4 regions of the Alteromonas sp. RW2A1 genome follow, and region 1 is predicted to be linked to each of the others. Evidence: predicted binding sites of a transcription regulator. Region 1 holds the regulator's gene; each other region holds the start of a gene.

The links. The regulator sigma-54, encoded in region 1, starts transcription at its own class of promoters, with help from an activator protein. The targets are predictions, from matches to a motif close to GTTGGCACGNNNNTNGNNT.
Region 2: a site for sigma-54 is predicted at 1,457-1,475, ahead of BM528_RS11335 (BON domain-containing protein). Genes of this name have one in related genera too.
Region 3: a site for sigma-54 is predicted at 1,181-1,199, ahead of flgF (flagellar basal-body rod protein FlgF). Genes of this name have one in related genera too.
Region 4: a site for sigma-54 is predicted at 1,923-1,941, ahead of BM528_RS17230 (Tll0287-like domain-containing protein). Genes of this name have one in related genera too.

The regions. Positions count from the first base shown of each region.
Region 1 covers NZ_CP018031.1:836,948-841,602, forward strand. Annotated here, with positions in the region: gene BM528_RS03760 (PTS sugar transporter subunit IIA) at 66-512, opposite strand; gene hpf (ribosome hibernation promoting factor) at 526-813, opposite strand; gene BM528_RS03770 (RNA polymerase factor sigma-54) at 842-2,341, opposite strand; gene lptB (LPS export ABC transporter ATP-binding protein) at 2,419-3,144, opposite strand; gene lptA (lipopolysaccharide transport periplasmic protein LptA) at 3,144-3,737, opposite strand; gene lptC (LPS export ABC transporter periplasmic protein LptC) at 3,706-4,284, opposite strand; gene kdsC (3-deoxy-manno-octulosonate-8-phosphatase KdsC) at 4,281-4,655, opposite strand, start outside.
Region 2 covers NZ_CP018031.1:2,539,257-2,543,911, forward strand. Annotated here, with positions in the region: gene pyk (pyruvate kinase) at 1-649, shown strand, start outside; gene BM528_RS11335 (BON domain-containing protein) at 802-1,356, opposite strand; gene BM528_RS11340 (endonuclease/exonuclease/phosphatase family protein) at 1,842-2,831, shown strand; gene BM528_RS11345 (hypothetical protein) at 2,899-3,438, opposite strand; gene BM528_RS11350 (glycosyltransferase family 2 protein) at 3,967-4,655, shown strand, end outside.
Region 3 covers NZ_CP018031.1:2,246,607-2,251,261, forward strand. Annotated here, with positions in the region: gene flgG (flagellar basal-body rod protein FlgG) at 1-344, opposite strand, end outside; gene flgF (flagellar basal-body rod protein FlgF) at 400-1,143, opposite strand; gene flgE (flagellar hook protein FlgE) at 1,398-2,783, opposite strand; gene BM528_RS10155 (flagellar hook assembly protein FlgD) at 2,798-3,484, opposite strand; gene flgC (flagellar basal body rod protein FlgC) at 3,516-3,938, opposite strand; gene flgB (flagellar basal body rod protein FlgB) at 3,941-4,372, opposite strand; gene BM528_RS10170 (CheR family methyltransferase) at 4,553-4,655, opposite strand, start outside.
Region 4 covers NZ_CP018031.1:3,910,230-3,914,884, reverse strand. Annotated here, with positions in the region: gene BM528_RS17240 (sulfite exporter TauE/SafE family protein) at 1-349, shown strand, start outside; gene BM528_RS17235 (sigma-54 interaction domain-containing protein) at 376-1,716, opposite strand; gene BM528_RS17230 (Tll0287-like domain-containing protein) at 2,094-2,750, shown strand; gene BM528_RS17225 (cytochrome ubiquinol oxidase subunit I) at 3,056-4,636, shown strand; gene cydB (cytochrome d ubiquinol oxidase subunit II) at 4,633-4,655, shown strand, end outside.

The DNA.
Region 1 (4,655 bases):
ATTAAGCGCATATTCCAGAAAAGAGCAGCAACAAAGAGCGCGATGCTTCTCCGTGCTGCGTCAATTTATACGCCAAGAGCAGAGATGATATCTTCGTTCGTTTTGGCTCTGCGTATGGCTTTCACCGTATCTTTATCATTAAGTTTACCTGCAACAGTAGCCAGCGTTTGCAAATGGCCTTGAGTTTGTTCTTCAGGTACCAGTAACGCAAAAAATATGTCGACAGGCTTTTCATCAATAGCATCGAAGTTGATTGCAGGTATACAGGTTACAACAATCGCCATTACTTGCTCTAATCCTGCCAAGCGGCCGTGTGGAAGCGCAATGCCGTTGCCTATTCCTGTACTGCCTACTCGCTCCCGAGCCAGTAAACTGTTTAGCACAGTGACTTGATCTATATTCTCATTACCCTGCGCTGCTATATCAGAAATAATTTCTAAGATTCGTTTCTTACTATTGCACTGAACCGCACACTCGGTGCGGTCCAGGCTTACGATGGCTTTAATGTCCATGCTTAATTATCTATTAATGTTTTTTCAGTTTTTCCTTATGCTTGATTACCTGCCGGTCGAGCTTATCCACCATGCTGTCAATCGCTGCATACATATCAGTATTTTCTGAGGATGCAAACACTTCAGCACCGCTAAGGTGCATAGTGGCTTCGGCTTTTTGATTTATTTTTTCTACGTTGAGGATGACATGGACATTAGAAATGTGATCAAAGTGCCGCTCAAGTTTGCTGAACTTCGTATCGACATAATTACGCAAAGAGTCGGTGATTTCGACATGATGACCAGTTAGGTTGATTTGCATATTTCGTCTTCCTTTTAATATAGCGCCTTTAAATAAGGCTTTTGCGTTGGTTAGACGGGGGTATCGATAAAGACTCCCGGTATTTTGCTATTGTCCGCCGAGCGACTTTTATGCCTTGCTCTGCCAACAATAAAGCAATCTTGCTATCGCTTAATGGTTTGCTAGGCGTTTCTGCTGCAACCAATTTCTTTATTAACGCACGGATAGCGGTAGATGAACACTCGCCGCCTGATTCCGTTGCCACGTGGCTGGAGAAAAAATATTTTAACTCGTAAATTCCTCGTGGAGTATGCATGTATTTTTGAGTAGTAACCCGTGAAATTGTCGATTCATGCATGTCTACCATTTCTGCGACATCATTGAGAACCATTGGTTTCATCATTTCGGGGCCGTGCTCAAAAAATCCCATTTGTTGCTGAACAATACAGTTAGCCACTTTCATTAATGTATCGTTTCTCGACTCTAAGCTTTTTATAAACCATTTGGCTTCTTGCATATGAGAGCGTATGAACTGTGAATCGCTACTATTTTTCGCTTTTCTACTCATCGCTGCATACTGCTGGTTTACACCCAGTTTAGGTAAGCTGTCTGGATTCAGTTCTACAGTCCAGCGACCGTTTTTCTTTGCTACCGATACATCGGGGATAACATACTCAGGCTCTTTAGTAACTAAAGCACTACCTGGGCGAGGATTCAAGGTTTGAAGCAAACGCATTGCCTCGCGAAGTTCGTCTTCTTTCAAACGACTCTTACGCATTAAGGTTCTGTAGTCTTTGCTGCTAAGCAAATCCGAATAGTCCTCTATCAGTCTTTTTGCCTCTTCCAACCAAGGGGTATCGTCGGCAAACTGACGAAGTTGAACCATCAGACACTCCTGTGGAGTGCGCGAACCAGAGCCAATGGGATCGAACATTTGAATACGTTTTAGCACGCACTCCACTTCGTCTAACTCTATCTCTTCTTCAACATTTTCGGTTTCAATATCTTCAAAATTAACGGCTTCTAATATTTCGTCTAACGTTGCCGTGAGGTAACCCGATTCATCAATAGAGTCGATAATGGCAATGGCAATCGCTCTGTCGGTATCAGAGAAAGGAGTGAGACGCATTTGCCATAATAAATGGGCTTGAATATCTTCTGTGGTTTCACCCTGGAAAATTTGGTCATCATCGTTGTTTGATGGGCCGGGGGCAGGTGCGGAAGATGCAGAATAATATTCGTCCCACGTACTATCGATGGGCAGTTCATCAGGAAGGTCGTTTTTTTCTAGAGCATCACCAGATTCGATAGTGTCGCTAGATGCCGAAGCAGTGGCCTCGCCAGCGCTATCATCATTATCGATGTTGTTTTTTTCAGCTTGAGGCTCGTCGCTACCTTCTTCAACTTCTAAAAGAGGGTTTGAGTCTAACGCCTCCTGTATCTCTTGCTGAAGGTCGAGTGTAGACAGCTGAAGCAGCTTAATAGCTTGCTGCAGCTGGGGAGTCATTGTTAGTTGTTGACTAAATTTTAACTGTAAAGATGGTTTCATCTACGTCTTATATTTATGCTCTTCAGTGAATGTACCAGAGCGCTTGAGAAAAATGACAATTAGGTTACATATAATAACTATAGCCTGAATTGTTCGCCTAGGTATACATCCCTTACTTTTTGATTACTTAAAACCTGTTCCGCCGTTCCTTGCGCAATAAGTTCGCCATGACTCACAATGTACGCTTTTTCACAGACATCCAATGTTTCTCTCACATTGTGGTCGGTGATGAGGATGCCTATTCCTCTGTCGCGAAGGTGCTGTATTATCTTCTTTATATCATTAACTGATATTGGATCAACACCAGCAAAGGGCTCATCGAGCAAAATAAATTCGGGTTTAGCCGCAAGTGCTCTTGCTATTTCTACCCTGCGACGTTCTCCACCGGAAAGGCTCATACCCACACTATTACGTATATGGTTGATATTGAATTCATCAAGTAGTGCGTCAGCTTCTTCTTCCTGTTGCTGAGAGTTCAAATCCTTTCGGGTTTGCAAAATAGCCATGATATTTTCATGCACAGTCAGTTTTCTAAATATAGACGCTTCTTGAGGTAAATAACCAATTCCACCGCGAGCGCGTTCGTGCATGGGCTGATGCGTTAATTCTTTATCGTCTATTAATATCTGCCCTTTGTCTGACGGCACCAGACCGACAATCATATAAAACGTTGTCGTTTTTCCCGCGCCATTTGGGCCTAACAGCCCAACAATCTGCCCTGTAGAGACTGACAGACTAACATCAATCACAACTTGGCGGGATTTGTATGCCTTAGCAAGGTTTTTTGCACTAAGAGTAGCCATTACTGTTGCTTGCCTTTACCGTCTTTGCTTTTGTCTGTGTCATTATCACTGCCATCATCACTATTCGAATCGTCTTTTTTGACTTTTCTAATAGACTCTGGCGTAAATACCGTGGTAACGCGACCTTTACCATCTTCTTGATTGCCGCCAGTTGCTAATAACTGTTCAGTTATCATATCAAAGGTAATGTTATCGCCCTTTACTTGGCTGCTATCTTGCCGTAATTCAGCGTTGCCGCTCAGTGAAATAGTGCGCTTTGCAACCTCGTAACGAATCTCGTTAGCTTGTGCCGATACTGGATTTCCATCTTCTAGTTTTTGCGAGTAGCTAGCAGGTTTACCTCGCGCGACAAAAATCTCACGACCACTGCCTCCAGAGGCAATAACTTCTACTTCGTCAGCTTCAATAACTAAAGAGCCTTGGGTAATAAGCACATTGTCTTTGTACAAAGCAGTTTTATTTTTCCCATCTATAAACTGAGAGTTCGAGCCAATCTCGATAGGAAGGCTAAAGTCCTTTTCGTTGGCAAGCACTGGGCCGGCGCATAAGACAAATATAGCGCTAGTTGCTAGGAGAATACGTTGTATGTACATGGTCAATAAGCTCATATTTTTGTGTACGCAGGTTTGCGTTAAATCCATTGCTTTGAATAACGTACTGCATGCCACGTATTTCTACTGGTTGGTCTGACGTCATTTGTTTACTGTCTAAATTAATTTGAATATATTCAGTGGTGATTGTTTTGACAAAGTCATCCTGGCTTTGGTTCTCAATATTGACCTTATTTTCTAGCTGAATAAGCTCGTTATTGTAAAGTGTTCCTTCTAATGCAGTTACCACCCACGGGGAATCTGCATCGCTGCTGTACAATGTATAGCTGGGTTGCTCAAAAGAAACAAAGCCCAACTGGTCATAATGCTCCATTGATGAAGCAAACACTTTGTGATTCAGCTGACCTTCACTGTTATACAAGGTTGTGGTTAAGTTTTTTGCTTTATAGGCTGGCTTGAGGGCATCGAGCCCTTCTGAGCTGGTTAGCACAGGTTCTTCTTCCATCCATGTTGGGATATACATCAGCATGGCGAGAATAAAAAGCGCAGAAATACTCAACCCAAGGCGGTTAAAGCCGAATGCGTTCATACGCTGGCCCCAAAAATACCGTTTTCAATTCCTTTAGCTTGTAATAGTGTGTCAGATATTTCTCGAACCGCGCCAAATCCGCCGGGCAAAGTAGTGATCCAGTTAGCTTGATTTTTGACATAGGGATGAGCATCTGCCACCGCTATTTTCACTTCGGCAAGTTCGTACATACCAGTGTCGGGCATATCATCACCAACAACAGCGATATTTTCGGGCGCTAGCTCAAGCTTGTTCATTAAATGTTTCAATGCATCAAACTTGTTCTCTTCACCTTGAATAATGTGAGCTACATTTAATGCTTTCATTCTGTTTTCGACAATGGCTGAGCGCCTGCCGGTAATAACGGCAACATTAATGCCGTGGCTAACAAG
Region 2 (4,655 bases), 1.7 Mb from region 1:
GAAAAAGCTTATTGCGCGCTCTCGCCAGTTGAACAAAGTTGTTATTACAGCAACGCAAATGATGGAATCGATGATAGATAGCCCAATGCCAACTCGTGCTGAGGTAATGGACGTAGCCAATGCCGTACTTGATGGTACCGATGCGGTTATGCTGTCAGCAGAAACTGCTGCGGGTAGCTTCCCTATTGAAACTGTTGAAGCCATGGCTAGAGTATGTGAGGGTGCAGAGACACATCCAAGCGTTAAAATTTCAAAGCACCGCATGGATCAGCAGTTTTCATCTACCAGTGAATCCATCGCCCTGTCTGCGGTATATGCTGCTAACCACTTGCCAAGCATAAAGGCCATTGTTGGGTTAACAGAAAGTGGTAATACCCCCAAACTTATGTCGCGTATTACAACATCACTTCCTATTATCGCAATGTCACGTCACGAATCTACACTGAATGCCATGGCACTTTACCGTGGCGTTAAGCCAATATTTTTCGATTCATCTAACAGCGAACCAGGTCAGCTTAAACACGATGTAGTGGCGTGTTTAAAAGAAAAAGGACTTGTTGAAAGTGGCGACAGTATTATTCTGACTTACGGTGATGAGATGGAAAAAGTGGGCGCTACAAACACGCTGAAGGTGGTTGACGTAGAATAACCAGCTATCTTGCAGTTGATGCAGTCACGTTTTTGCAAAAGACGTGCTAGCAACTCAGACCAACAAATCAGACCAACAAAAAAAGGGGCTAACGCCCCTTTTTGCTGTTTAGATGTATAAGCTCAGATGTACTGGCTCAGACTATCAACCAATTAGTTCATCGCTGTTTCTGTGACTACTGTCAGGTTGTTCTCTACGTCTTTCACGTCAGAAGCATTTTTAGCAATCTCAATCGCTAAGTCTTCTTCAGCGTCAGAGTCAACTGTACCTGTTAAGGTAACGACACCGTTTTCTACATCTACATCGATGTCAAAACCAGAAATGTCGGTATCCATAAGTAACCTTGTTTTTACCACGGTTGCAATTTTAGCATCCGTCAGCTCACTGGCACCTTGCTCGTAGCCCTCTTCCATGTCGTCAGACATTTTAGAGGTCATCGAATCGATATCTCTGTCTTCGATAACGGTAAGTTTGTTATCTACTGACATCACGCCGTCAATGTTGGCGACTAGTTCTTCAGCAAGCTTTTTGTCCACTGAGTTCTCTACTTTACCCGTTAAAATAACGTCGCCGTTTTTAACGTCTGTATTAATGTCAAAGGAATCAAGGTTGCCATTGAACAGCAGCGTAGCTTCAGCCTTGCCATCAATCCATGCGTCTTTGGCGCCTTCTTCCCATGCGTTATCTGTTTGGCTATTTGAGTTCATGTCACCTGCAAAAGCAGCCGTTGACACTTATGTAGCAATAATCATAGATAGTATTGTACGTTTCATAACATTTCTCCTTTGTTGAAACTCAAGTATGAGTAAGCTAGGTTCATGCCAATGCCTTAAGCCATTGATATATTTACTATTCGTCAATAAATTTTGGAAATTTAGATTCGTCTGCCTGAAAACATTGCGTAGCATTCGGCAAAAATTACTGATTCTCATTTAGATTCAATCAACACTGCTTTAATAAAGTCTCTTTTCCGCTAAGTACGACTTGAACAACACATGTCTTTGGAAAAGCAAATTAGATGGCACACCTGTAAGAATTTATTAAGCAGTGCATCTTTTTAGTTAAATAAAGCGTTACGTAAATGAAAGCTTGAATTCGTGACATCAATTACATGTAATATGGTTGTCATCTTTATACCTCTTGCTGATTCATATCAGTAGACTAGAACTCATCAATATATTACGGACAATAAATGGACATTTTTCTTCTATTAATATCGACGTTTTTAATCGCGGTTAGCTTTGTACCCTTATTACCGTCCTCGCACTGGTTAGTGAGAGTGTGGGAATTCCCTCGCTTGCAAATCGCTGTACTCATTATTGCAGCTCTTATCTCTCATGCGTTCTTTACAATTGAAGACTACACATATCTTTCAATAACGCCGTTTCTAATCTATGCACTAGTCACTGGGTTAGTGATAAGTTTGGTATACCAACTTGTTTGGATCCTTCCCTACACTCCCCTTTATCGAACAGATGTTCAACGCAGTAAAACCCCTTCCAAAAAACGCACAATTAGCATACTTTCGAGCAATGTCTTTATGCACAACAGCAACTATCAAAAGCTGCTGGACCATGTAACCGACAAGAGGCCTGATTTTTTGGTTACACTTGAATCAAATGAAAAATGGCAGCGAGCACTTCAGCCATTGGAGAAAGACTATCCTTACACTAAGTTTTGTGCTCTTGAAAATCTCTATGGCATGCATGTGTACAGTAAGTATGAGTTTGAAGAACACCAGTTGCGTTTCTTGGTTGAAGACGATGTACCGTCGGTAAAGGCTATCGTAAGAGTGGATGGTGTTCCTATTACACTGCAGTTTATTCATCCCAAACCCCCAAGCCCGACAGAAAATGAATATGCACGGCCCAGAGACATAGAGTTAAATATTGTGGGCAAGGAAGTGGCTCAGACAACGGGTCCTGTAGTTGTCGCAGGAGACTTAAACGATGTCGCGTGGTCGCCCACCACAAGAAAGTTTAAAAAGGTAAGCGGGCTACTAGACCCCAGAGAAGGTAGAGGATTCTTTAATACGTTCCATGCCCATTACCCTCTTGTTAAATGGCCTCTAGATCACGTTTTTCATTCATCACATTTTAAACTGGTACGTTTAGAGCGACTAAGCGATATTGGCTCAGACCATTATCCTTTGTACACAGAATTGGAATTGGCGTTGGAGTAACGCCTTTTCTCTATAAAAAACTTGCAGAAGTAGAGCCTTAGAAAAGGTAGTTACTTGTATGTGAGTATCATTTTTTTTCTACACACCACATTAAGCTTTTACAGGCATCTTCACGGCGCTTGAAATGCGCTAAACCAATAAGCTTTCCATCTCTTGGCCAAACAGCCTGCTTCAACACGTCGTTATCAGCTTCGGTAAGTTTTTCAGCGCTTAATTGAATTTCGATAGCCTTTTTGTTGGGTTTAATTAGCGTTGGTACCGCATCGACAACGATTGACTTATCCACGCAAATATATTCCCTTTTTACAGGATCACGCACTACACCGATAATATTGTTGTCGCTGATAATGGCCGGCCACCCTTCTGAAATACGGCTTTGTCCAAACATAATTAGCGTAAAAGCGACCAACACAAACAGTGTTAACCCGACAAATTGGTTGCTCAAATCTGGCGCAACAATCACGATGACAGCAACAACAGCCGCAAAGAATATCCAGCCACCAAAAACTCTTCGCATCGCATTGGGAGATATCCCGGAAATAACATCGACTAGTCGCAATGATTGCTTGTCGTAATTTCTAATTTCTACAGAAGACTGAGATGGCACGAGGATAATCACCCTTATAAAAATGGCGCAATGATCAGCATTATTACGCGCTAACCGCTATTTAAGATTGTCTGTCTATCGATAGTATCTGTAAGTGCTAGCTCTAAGTACTAGCTATAAACGCTGGCTATAGATACTGGTTATAACTACTGCCTTTTCTTTTACACGGATAAAAGCAGGGGAACAAGAATAAATAAGTTGTTGAAAAGTAGTTACTTACCTTCGATTTCAAGGTTAGCAAATAAGCCAGCTCTCGCATAGCGTTAATCACTAAATTTGCTCAGTAAAAACGGGGTTACCCTATACCTGCAATATAGACCTGTAATATTTTCCTTTTCTTCTGAAAATATTGTCTACCGGCTTCTTAAAAACTAAACCAAAATACAAATTATCAATAATTTTCAGCTACTTAAGTTATGGAACACCTATTGCTTATCTACTGTTGCAATGGGTTATATAGACGAAAGTATAAGAACTTATTTCGAATCTACTTTTGCTGCAATTCAGTAAATAAAGGGATATTTGTAAATGTGTGCACCAGTTAGCGTGATAACAATAGTGAAAAACAGAACTGATAAGCTCTGTAACCTTGTTAATCAGCTTGAAGCATGCGAAGCAGCGCCAAGCGAGTTACTTATAGTTTGGATGACGCCGCCTTCTGATTTGTCACTAATAAAAAGCGACAAATTCACAATTGAACACAAGTTTGCAAACCAACACGAGTTACCTATCGCAAAGGCGCGAAACAAAGGAATGTTTGAAGCGAAAAACAAAACGCTTTTATACATCAGCGTGGATACTATTTTCTCACCAAAATGTATTGAAGAGGGTCTTAATTCGCTAACTGAGTCATCCATTGTGCGCGCTCCTGTAGAGTTTATTCCCTTATCGGCTTGCGAGTCGCCTTATGAGCATTTATTTTCCGAGCGAAAAGAAAATACTGAAGCCAACCGTAATTCTGTAACAAAGCCAAATAATAATGTGACTACATCGAGTCAAAAGGACGAGAATCATGGAAAATTTAGTAACGATAGCAGTACTTCTGCAATGTTTTTTATTCGTAAGACAGACTTTGAAAAAGCCGGCGGTTTCGATGAAACCTACGACGGCTACGGGCTAAACGACGAAGATTTTTTCACCCAATGCCGCGCGCTTAACTTTTCAATTCACGACCTCTCTTTACCTTCCTATTCTCCAGCACGTGAGACTGCGCAGTG
Region 3 (4,655 bases), 1.4 Mb from region 1:
CTGTACGCTGTTGTGCCATCGGGCTGCAAAATTTCGAAATAACCACGTCCTTGAATAGATAAATCTAACGCATTATCTGTGGTAAGCAGGTTTCCTTGTGTATGAGCCTTCTGTGTTGAAACAACTTTCGACCCAGAGCCTAGCATGAGGCCTGAAGGCAGCTCGGTATCCGCAGATGAGCGTCCGCCAGGCTGGTTAATGTTCTGATAGAGTAAATCTTCAAACACGGCGCGATCTTTTTTGAAACCTACCGTAGAAGCATTTGCTAAGTTGTTAGAAACCACAGACACATCGGTTTGAGCGGCATCTAATCCGGTTTTACTAATCCACAGTGCTGGGTGCATGTTAACCTCCAAACAACGCGACATTGCGCGCCATTATTTATCAAAAAAAGAGTGACTATAAAATTCGCAACATCATGTTGCCGCGGGTATCGAGTTCTTCCGCTTGCTTCATTACTTTAACTTGCAGCTCGTAGTGACGCTGCAGACTGATCATATCTACCATTTCTTCAACGGCGTTAACGTTAGACCCCTCTAACATGCCAGACATGACTTTTACATTGGCTGACGGGTCTGCAACCGAACCGTCTTTCATATGAAATAAACCGTCTGTGCCTCTTTCCATATCGGCATAGTTAGAACTAACAAGTTTAATTCTGCCTACCGTTTCTATAACGTTAGCCGGTGCCCCAACCTGTCTCATGGATAGCGTACCGTCCGTCGCAATAGTAAGGTTATCTAATGGCACCGGAAGAAAAAGTGGACCGTTATCACCTAACACAGCCCGCCCATTTACGTCTGTCAATATTCCGTCACTACCCAATTTGAAGTTGCCGTTTCGAGAGTAGGCTTCTTGACCGTTTTCATCTTGAACTGCAAACCAACCGTCACCCTGTATCGCTACATCTAAGTCGCGATCGGTTTTAATCATCGGACCTGATTCATAGTTGTTTGATGGACTCTCTGTCATTGAAAAAACGCGGGTAGGCAAACCTTCGCCGTACGCCGGCATTGCTCTAGCCTGCTCTAGCTGAGCACGAAAACCTGTCGTTTGCGCATTGGCTAAGTTATTTGAGCGAATCCCCGTTGCCATAAGGTCTTGAGACGCACCGCTAGCTGCAATATAGAGAAGTTTATCCATGACTGACTTTTGACTCTGTTCAAACCATACACAAACATTGCAAAGGCAGTGCCACTTTGCTTTTCTTTAGATAAGGAGTGACAAACTGGAAGAGGTAACATTGTTTTACAAAGAGATTTTTGTAATAAAAAAGCCGTAGATGATGTCTACGGCTTGACCTTTTTTACTTTTGGAAGAGCAACTTACTTAGGAAAAGCAACCCACAAAAGTTTTTCTCTTCAGGGTTAGATATCAGCAAATCATAGATTAGGCGATTATCTGATATTCAAAATTGTCTGGTTGAGCGTGTTATTCACCTCAAGAGCTCGGGAGTTTGCTTGGAAGTTCCGCTGAGCAATAATCATATCGATGAGTTCAGTAGTGAGATTAACGTTAGCTTGTTCTAGAGACGATGAATTAATCTCACCAAATGTTCCCGTGGTGGCTTCGCCCGCTAACGCTTCGCCCGACAAAATACTCTCTTTCCACTGAGTTCCACTCTCCTGCGTTAGACCTTGCTCATTGGAAAAGCGAACTAGTGCAACTCGCACAATAGGCTCTGATGTACCGTTTGAGAATGTCGCTCGAACCAAGCCATCGGGACCAATATCAATACCGGTTAGACGTCCAACCGGCAGGCCGTCCTGCTCAAGTGACGTTACTTCGAAAGCAGAAGCAAATTGAGTTGGCTCATTTGGCGTGGCGTTATTCACATCTAAATTAAAATCTATGCTTATCTGTTGACTCGGGTCAGAACCGTTAGCAAGGATTGTTGCCCCTAGTGCCTCAGTTTGCATTTTAAAGTCTAGGGTTGGAAGTCCGTCAGGCGTCTCCATTCCGTTGAAGTCACCACCTTGAGAAAACAACAGTTTTGAAGCAGTTACTGCATTACCTGTATTTCCGCCAACAGAGTTTACTGCGGTGGCAGGGTCGGTATCTGCCCCTGTTGAGTCGGTCATATCTACCAATTGATCATCAACAGCTGTTACCACATACCACTCGTTGTCTGCGGTAGGCGCACTATCTTTAATGAAGTAATACGTCATTACATGACTATCGCCTAATGAGTCATAGACAGTAACAGACGTTGCTGCGTTATACGTCAGTGGATCCTGTGGGTCAAAATCCTGAGGATCCAAGCCAACATCTCCTGCAGGTAAATTCATTCGAATATCCACCTCTGAGGTTTGTTGAGGCGAACCAGATGAATCAGGGATCCGAACAGGCTCGGTGGTACTCAACGCAACTGAAGCGCTTGTTCCGTCGGCGTTTACTGGAAAACCAAGCAGGTTATCACCATTACTATTTACAACGAAGTTATCGTCATCTAGTTTGAATTGGCCCGCGCGAGTAAAAGAGAAGTCTCGAGATGTTATCTCCGGCACAGTGGCAAAAAAGCCATTCCCTGTTATAGCTAAATCAAGAGATGTATTGGTAAACTGTAAGCTACCCTGTGAAAACTGTTGCGCAACCTCCTGTGTGAGTACACCATCACCGACTTTGGTTTTACCGCCAGCAAGCAGTGATGCTGCATACACATCCCCAAACTCAGCTCTGGATTCTTTAAAACCTACAGTGTTCACGTTTGCAATGTTATTGGCTGTGACATCCAAATCTTTTTGCGCGGCTGAAACGCCGCTCAGTGCAATATTAAAAGACATTATTTGTTCTCCTACTAACTGCCGATTTGAATGACGTCGTCGAGATTAATACTGACATCACCATCCAAATTCAAAATTACGCCCTGCCCGCTACCGGCCAGACTTACGCTACCTACGTGACGGTTTACTGCTGTATTAAGCTGTACACCCTCACCGTTTACCTCGCCCGTGGCGCTAATAACATACTCACCAGCCTGCATAGGGTTGCCACGCTGATCTCTGCCGTCCCAGTCAAACTGAATATTACCGGCGGTCTGAGTACCAGCATCAATGGTTTTTATAACTTCACCAAATTGGTTTTGGATAGTGATAGTCATATTCTGGACCGTTTCTTCATTTACCACGACACCAGAAATCCCACTTGAATCATTCGCCATAAAGCCAACATTGCCTTGTACAAGCACGTTCTGACCTATAAGGCTCGATGCTTGGAGTGCTTGGTTTGACGTCATAGAAGAGGCAAACGATTCAAATTTCTCATTGAGCTGAGAAATCCCGTCGGCCATAGTAAATGACGTCATCTGCGCTACCATTTGATCGTTATCAACCGGCTTAGTCGGGTCCTGATTAGCAAGCTGCTCTGTAAGCATTGCGAAAAAGTCTTCCTGATTAAGCTGCTGCTCGGTGCCATCCGCAATTTTTACCTTCTCTTCTTGCCAGTAGAGGTCGGTGTTAAGCCCGGTATTATTAATTGTGTTCACTGGTTTTTCCTCACGTTAACCAAACGGCACATTACTGTCCTTGCCCTAACTGTAAAACACGGCGGAATATGCGTTTCGTTGTATCAGCTACCTGAACATTCGTCTCGTAAGCCTTCGAGGCTGACATCATGTTTGCCATCTCCTCGACAATGTTTACATTTGGTTTATAGATATAACCTTCAGCATCAGCCATCGGATTGTTTGGCGAATATTCCACTTGTAGCGGTGCGTCACTCTCTACAATACCTTTAACCTCAACGCCCACGCCTTTTGATTGGTCTCTCATTGCATCTTGTAACGCAGAGGCAAAAACTGGATGACGAGCACGATAGGTTTCTTCGTAACTACTGCTCACTGAATTTGCGTTGGCAATATTACTAGCAGTGGTGTTTAGACGGACGTTTTCCGCCTCCATTCCCGTGCTAGATATTTGCATAACATTAAATAAACCCATTGCTACTGCCCTCCAGGACCAATTGCTTTTTTCATGCCTTTAATTTTTCCGTTCAAAAACTGTAGGCTTGCTTGATAACGAAGCCCATTGTCTAAAAAACGGTTTCTCTCAGACTGAACTTCAACAGTGTTGCCATCGCCTGTGTCAGGCTGGGTTGGAATGCGATACTGCATGTCGAAATTTGCCGCTACTGACGAAGGATTGCCGCTTAAGTGGCGTTCGTTGGTGCGCACCAGCCCACCACTATTCTTATGTTTGCCTTGAACACCTTCGTTCATGGCCGACTGCATTGCTTTGTTAAAGTCTATGTCTCTTGCTTTATAACCAGGGGTATTTGCATTAGCGAGATTGCCAGATATGACCTCCATCCGCTCAGTACGTATTTTCAGTGCTGATTCATGGAACCCAACTAATTTGTCTAAATTGATCGCCATATGAAATGACCCCTGCTGTTCAAACACCTCTGCTAACTAAGTTGTGATCGATTGTCAGTTAGCGTTTTAGTGAAAGAACTAGCAAACAGAATGCCATGTTGAATAATTGACGATATAAAAAGTAAAATAAGAAGTGATAGGAAAGTATAAAAGTGCTTAAATTTCAGCTACAAAGCACTTTTATTTTTTCTGATAATAGAGCCCCGGCTGACATTTCACCATAGAGTATATTTCGCTTGCCGAACTTATCGACTCGGAAGCGCCAAGGAAAAGGACACCTTTG
Region 4 (4,655 bases), 1.1 Mb from region 1:
TATTACCACAATCCTCTCCATGTTCGTGGGGGCAACAGGGCCTTTAGTTGCTGCATTTGTTCATCGTAGTGTTGCTGACAAAATGCGTATTACCGCAACACTCGCAACCTGTATGACTATCCAACATGCGTTGAAAGCATTCGTTTTTCTCTTTGTGGGGTTTTCTTTTGGTCAGTGGGGCGGTGTTATTGTTGCCATGATTGCAAGTGGTGCATTAGGTACTTTTGTTGGGTTACGAGTGCTCAAACGCGTGCCAAACGAAACCTTCAATTGGTTGTTTAAAGCCGTTATTACCTTACTTGCAATTAGGTTGCTATGGCAGGCGATACAAAATGCAGGCCTATTATAGTGGTCGGAGTTTTAGCAAAATTTATTTTACTTTGTTTTTATACTGATATCGGCTTTTTGAAGCTTTCTGTACAAGGTTCTCACGCTTACATTGAGTGCTTTGGCAAGTTCTTCCATGCTGCCGCTGTAGTGCTGACACACCTTTTTTAGATAGAACTCTTCTGCCTTTTCAAGCGTTGTAACTGCATTGAGTATCAGGTTCTCGTCCATATCAAGCGTGGGCTGTTTTGCTACCAGAGCCGAGCTTTTGCTTAATTCTGCATGTTTTTTAGGTGCAGTGCGTAAAACTGTATCAGGAAGGTCGTATTCACCAATTACAGACTCATTAGACAGCAACGCAGCTTGCTCAATAATGTTTTTCAGCTCTCTAATATTGCCAGGAAAAGCGTAGTGCGTGAGCCGCTTAATAGCGTTTTTATGAAGACGTTTTTTATCTGAAAGGTTTCTTAAAATATGCTCAGCTAAAAGTGGAATGTCTGTTGGGCGCTCTCGAAGGGCCGGTAACGTTATTGGAAACCCAGCAATTCTATAATACAAATCTTGCCTAAACTCTCCTGTTTGAACCAAGGCATAGATGTCTTTATGCGATGCACAAATTAATCTGAAGTTTGCTTTTTTTACAACCGTGCTGCCAACTGGGCGATAGGTTTGTGTTTCAAATAAACGGAGCAATTTAACCTGCATGCTTAAAGGCACGTCTCCAATTTCATCGAAAAACAAGGTGCCGCCTTCGGCAGCGTCAACCAACCCTTTCTTATTTGACGATGCTCCTGTGAATGCCCCTTTTTCATAACCAAAAAGCTCGCTTTCAAATAAGGTGTCGGTAAGGCCGGTACATTCAATAACCACAAAGGGCTTCTCTGCGCGGTAACTCGATGAATGCAAGGCTTGTGAAACCAGTTCTTTTCCAGTTCCCGTTTCACCTTGTAATAGCACCGCAATATCAGACTTTGCCGCTCTATTGATCTTGTTCAGCATGGCTTTAAACGCGTCAGACTCGCCAACCAATTTTCCTTTTGAGGGTGTGTTAGACGCAAATGCCAACTTATCTAAAATTTCTAAATAACCTATCAAGTCTCCTTGACCATCGAAAATAGGGCGCATAAGAATATCGCAATAACTTTGCCCTTCATTGGTGGAGTGAATATGTACAGCACTTGCAACCTTTCCCGTTTCTTTGCTTTCCTGCATAGGGCAAGTCTCGCCACATTCGTTGCAAGGTTTGCTATTGCGGTGTGACACCTGATAACAGGTACTGAAACCCAGCTTGATATTTACAGGATAGGTGTCTTTATACGGTTTGTTGACCGCCTCTATGACATAGTCGGGGCTAATAAAAATGGCCGGTTTATCGATGGCGTCGATCATGGCTTGAATGATAGAAAAATTCATATCCTGCTTGCACTATATTCCGTTGGTTGCCACATCGTCTTTATTCTCATTTTTATATGGGTTTTTAGCAATGTTGTTGGTATTACTTTCACTTTCTGTAAAAGAGTTTTGAGCCCGAAATTTGCCGCTTAGCTCTATCAATGCCAGATAGTATCTGTGTCCACAATTAAAAATGCTAGCACATTGGCACGTCGCTTGTTTACTAAACACTTAAGCTCACCTTTCATAACGCTTTTTTGATAGTTGCCTGTTGAGAGCAAACTATTGATAAAAACTGTTCGACGAAAGTTTTTCGTCATAAGCCTTATGAATTGGTATAAACAACGAATACGAACTAATCAACGGGTGAAAAAATGAAAAATGAAGTAAAGGTATTATCGGAAAAATGCGATAAACAAACGAGCCACTCAAATAAACTCAATCTAGCCAATTTATCAAAATACATATGTTTTGCATTGGTGGGCTTTAGCAGCATAGCTAGTGCGGTACAGCAGACTACAACAGATCTCAATGAACAAGATAACCGCAATGAAGCGCGTGCTCACGCGAAGGAGCTCGGAAGCAATCTAAAAACGCGCTTGCAAGAGGCAATAAAGCGCGGAGGCCTAGAGGTAGGAGTCGAGGAGTGTAAATTAGTAGCAGAACCCATCGCTCATTCTTTAAGTAAAGAGGGATGGACGGTGGGTAGAACGGCGCTAAGGGTAAGAAACCCAAATAATAAACCCGACGACTGGGAAACGGCACAGCTTATAAAGTTTGCTGAGCAACTGTCTGAAAATGTCACTGGTCCCTTAGAGGCTACCCACGTTGATGGGAAGACCGGCGAATTTCGCTATATGAAGGCTATCACCACTGGGCAAGTGTGTACGGCGTGTCATGGTGAACAAGTGTCCCCCTCTGTGTTAAGTGCGATTAAAAAGGCATACCCTGAAGATGAAGCCACCGGCTTTAAGCCTGGCAGCTTGCGCGGCGCGTTCACTTTAAGATACTCACCAACAGATGCTGAGTAAGGCATAGTCTTGTTACCTCTAACTATTCCAGTTTGCCATTTTTGTCACTTTTTTGACAAAAATGGCGGTAATATTTTCTCGCTACCTTGCGTTGGATCAAAATTCCCCCGTCTTCTAGGTGCAATATTTTCACTCAACAGTGGGGGCATAGTGCTCTTATCTGTGATGAGAAAGCCGAAAGAACGATAACTTTGCGACTGCTACTTAAAAATAGGGATAGCTCGCAACAGTTTTTGCAACAGGCTAATTGACTAACATTATTGTTAAGTGTGTAAAGCGCACCGAAGATACGAGGGAGAAGACCCATGAGCGATACGTTAATAGAACTATCGCGGTGGCAATTTGCGTTAACCGCAATGTTCCACTTTATATTTGTACCCCTAACGCTGGGGCTTAGCTTTTTACTAGCCATCATGGAGTCGGTTTATGTTATGACCGGCAAAGAGATATACAAGCAGATGACTCAATTTTGGGGCAAGTTGTTTGGTATTAACTTCGCTATCGGCGTGGCTACAGGCTTAACGATGGAGTTCCAGTTCGGTATGAACTGGTCGTATTACTCACATTACGTGGGTGATATTTTTGGCGCTCCGCTTGCTATTGAAGGCCTAATGGCGTTCTTTTTAGAATCGACATTTGTGGGTCTCTTTTTCTTCGGCTGGGACAAAATGTCTAAGGTGAAACACCTTATGGCTACTTGGCTGGTTGCCATTGGCTCAAACTTCTCTGCACTGTGGATCTTAATTGCCAATGGCTGGATGCAATACCCAGTTGGTGCTGACTTTAACTTTGAAGCCATGCGCATGGAAATGACCAGCTTCGCAGAAGTTATATTCAATCCGGTAGCACAGGTGAAATTTGTCCACACAGTCTCAGCAGGTTACGTCACTGGTGCTATCTTCGTATTAGCTATTTCTAGCTACTACTTACTCAATCATAAGCATATTGCTTTTGCCCGTCGCTCGTTTGCCATTGCGGCAAGCTTTGGTTTAGCGGCCACATTGTCAGTCATCGTACTTGGTGACGAAAGTGGTTATGAGCTAGGCGATGTCCAAAAAGTAAAATTAGCTGCGGTAGAAGCCGAGTATGAAACTCATCCAGCGCCAGCGCCATTTACTGTATTTGGCTTGCCCAATGATGAGGAAGAAAAAACCGAGTACGCGCTTCAAATACCATGGGCTATGGGCATTATTGCAACACGCTCATTAACGGAAGAAGTCTCTGGAATAAAAGATCTTAAAGAGCAAAATAAAGAGCGAATTCTTGAAGGAATAAAGGCTTACGAGTTGCTAGATAGTGTAAGAGATGGCTCCGCCACAGAGCAGGAGCGTGCAACGTTTGAAGCACACAAAGACAGCTTGGGTTACGCTATGCTTCTTGAGCCTTACACCAATGATGTTTCAAATCCTTCTGAAAAAGCGTTACAGCAAGCGGTAGACTATAGTATTCCGCCAGTAGCTCCTTTGTTCTGGAGCTTCCGACTCATGGTGGCGTCTGGCTTTATCATGCTAGCGCTGTTTATCTGTGCCTTCTACTACAGCACAAAACACCGGATTACTCAGCCTCGCTGGCTATTAAAAGCGTCTTTGTTTAGCTTGCCCCTTCCTTGGGTAGCGAGTGAAGCGGGATGGTTTGTTGCTGAATATGGACGTCAGCCATGGTCAATAGCTGAAATACTTCCTGTGCATGCATCTGTTTCAAATCTCGCGGTTAGCGATGTAGTTACTACTATGGTTGCATACACCGCCTTTTACACTGTGATGTTCATTATTGCTTTCTACTTAATGAAGAAGTTTGCCAAAAAAGGTCCGGTTCCACCTGAAGAAACACAAACTGAATCTGATCTTGATTTAATCGACCTAGACAATCAGGGAGCAAAAGTATGATTGATTATGAACTGCTTCG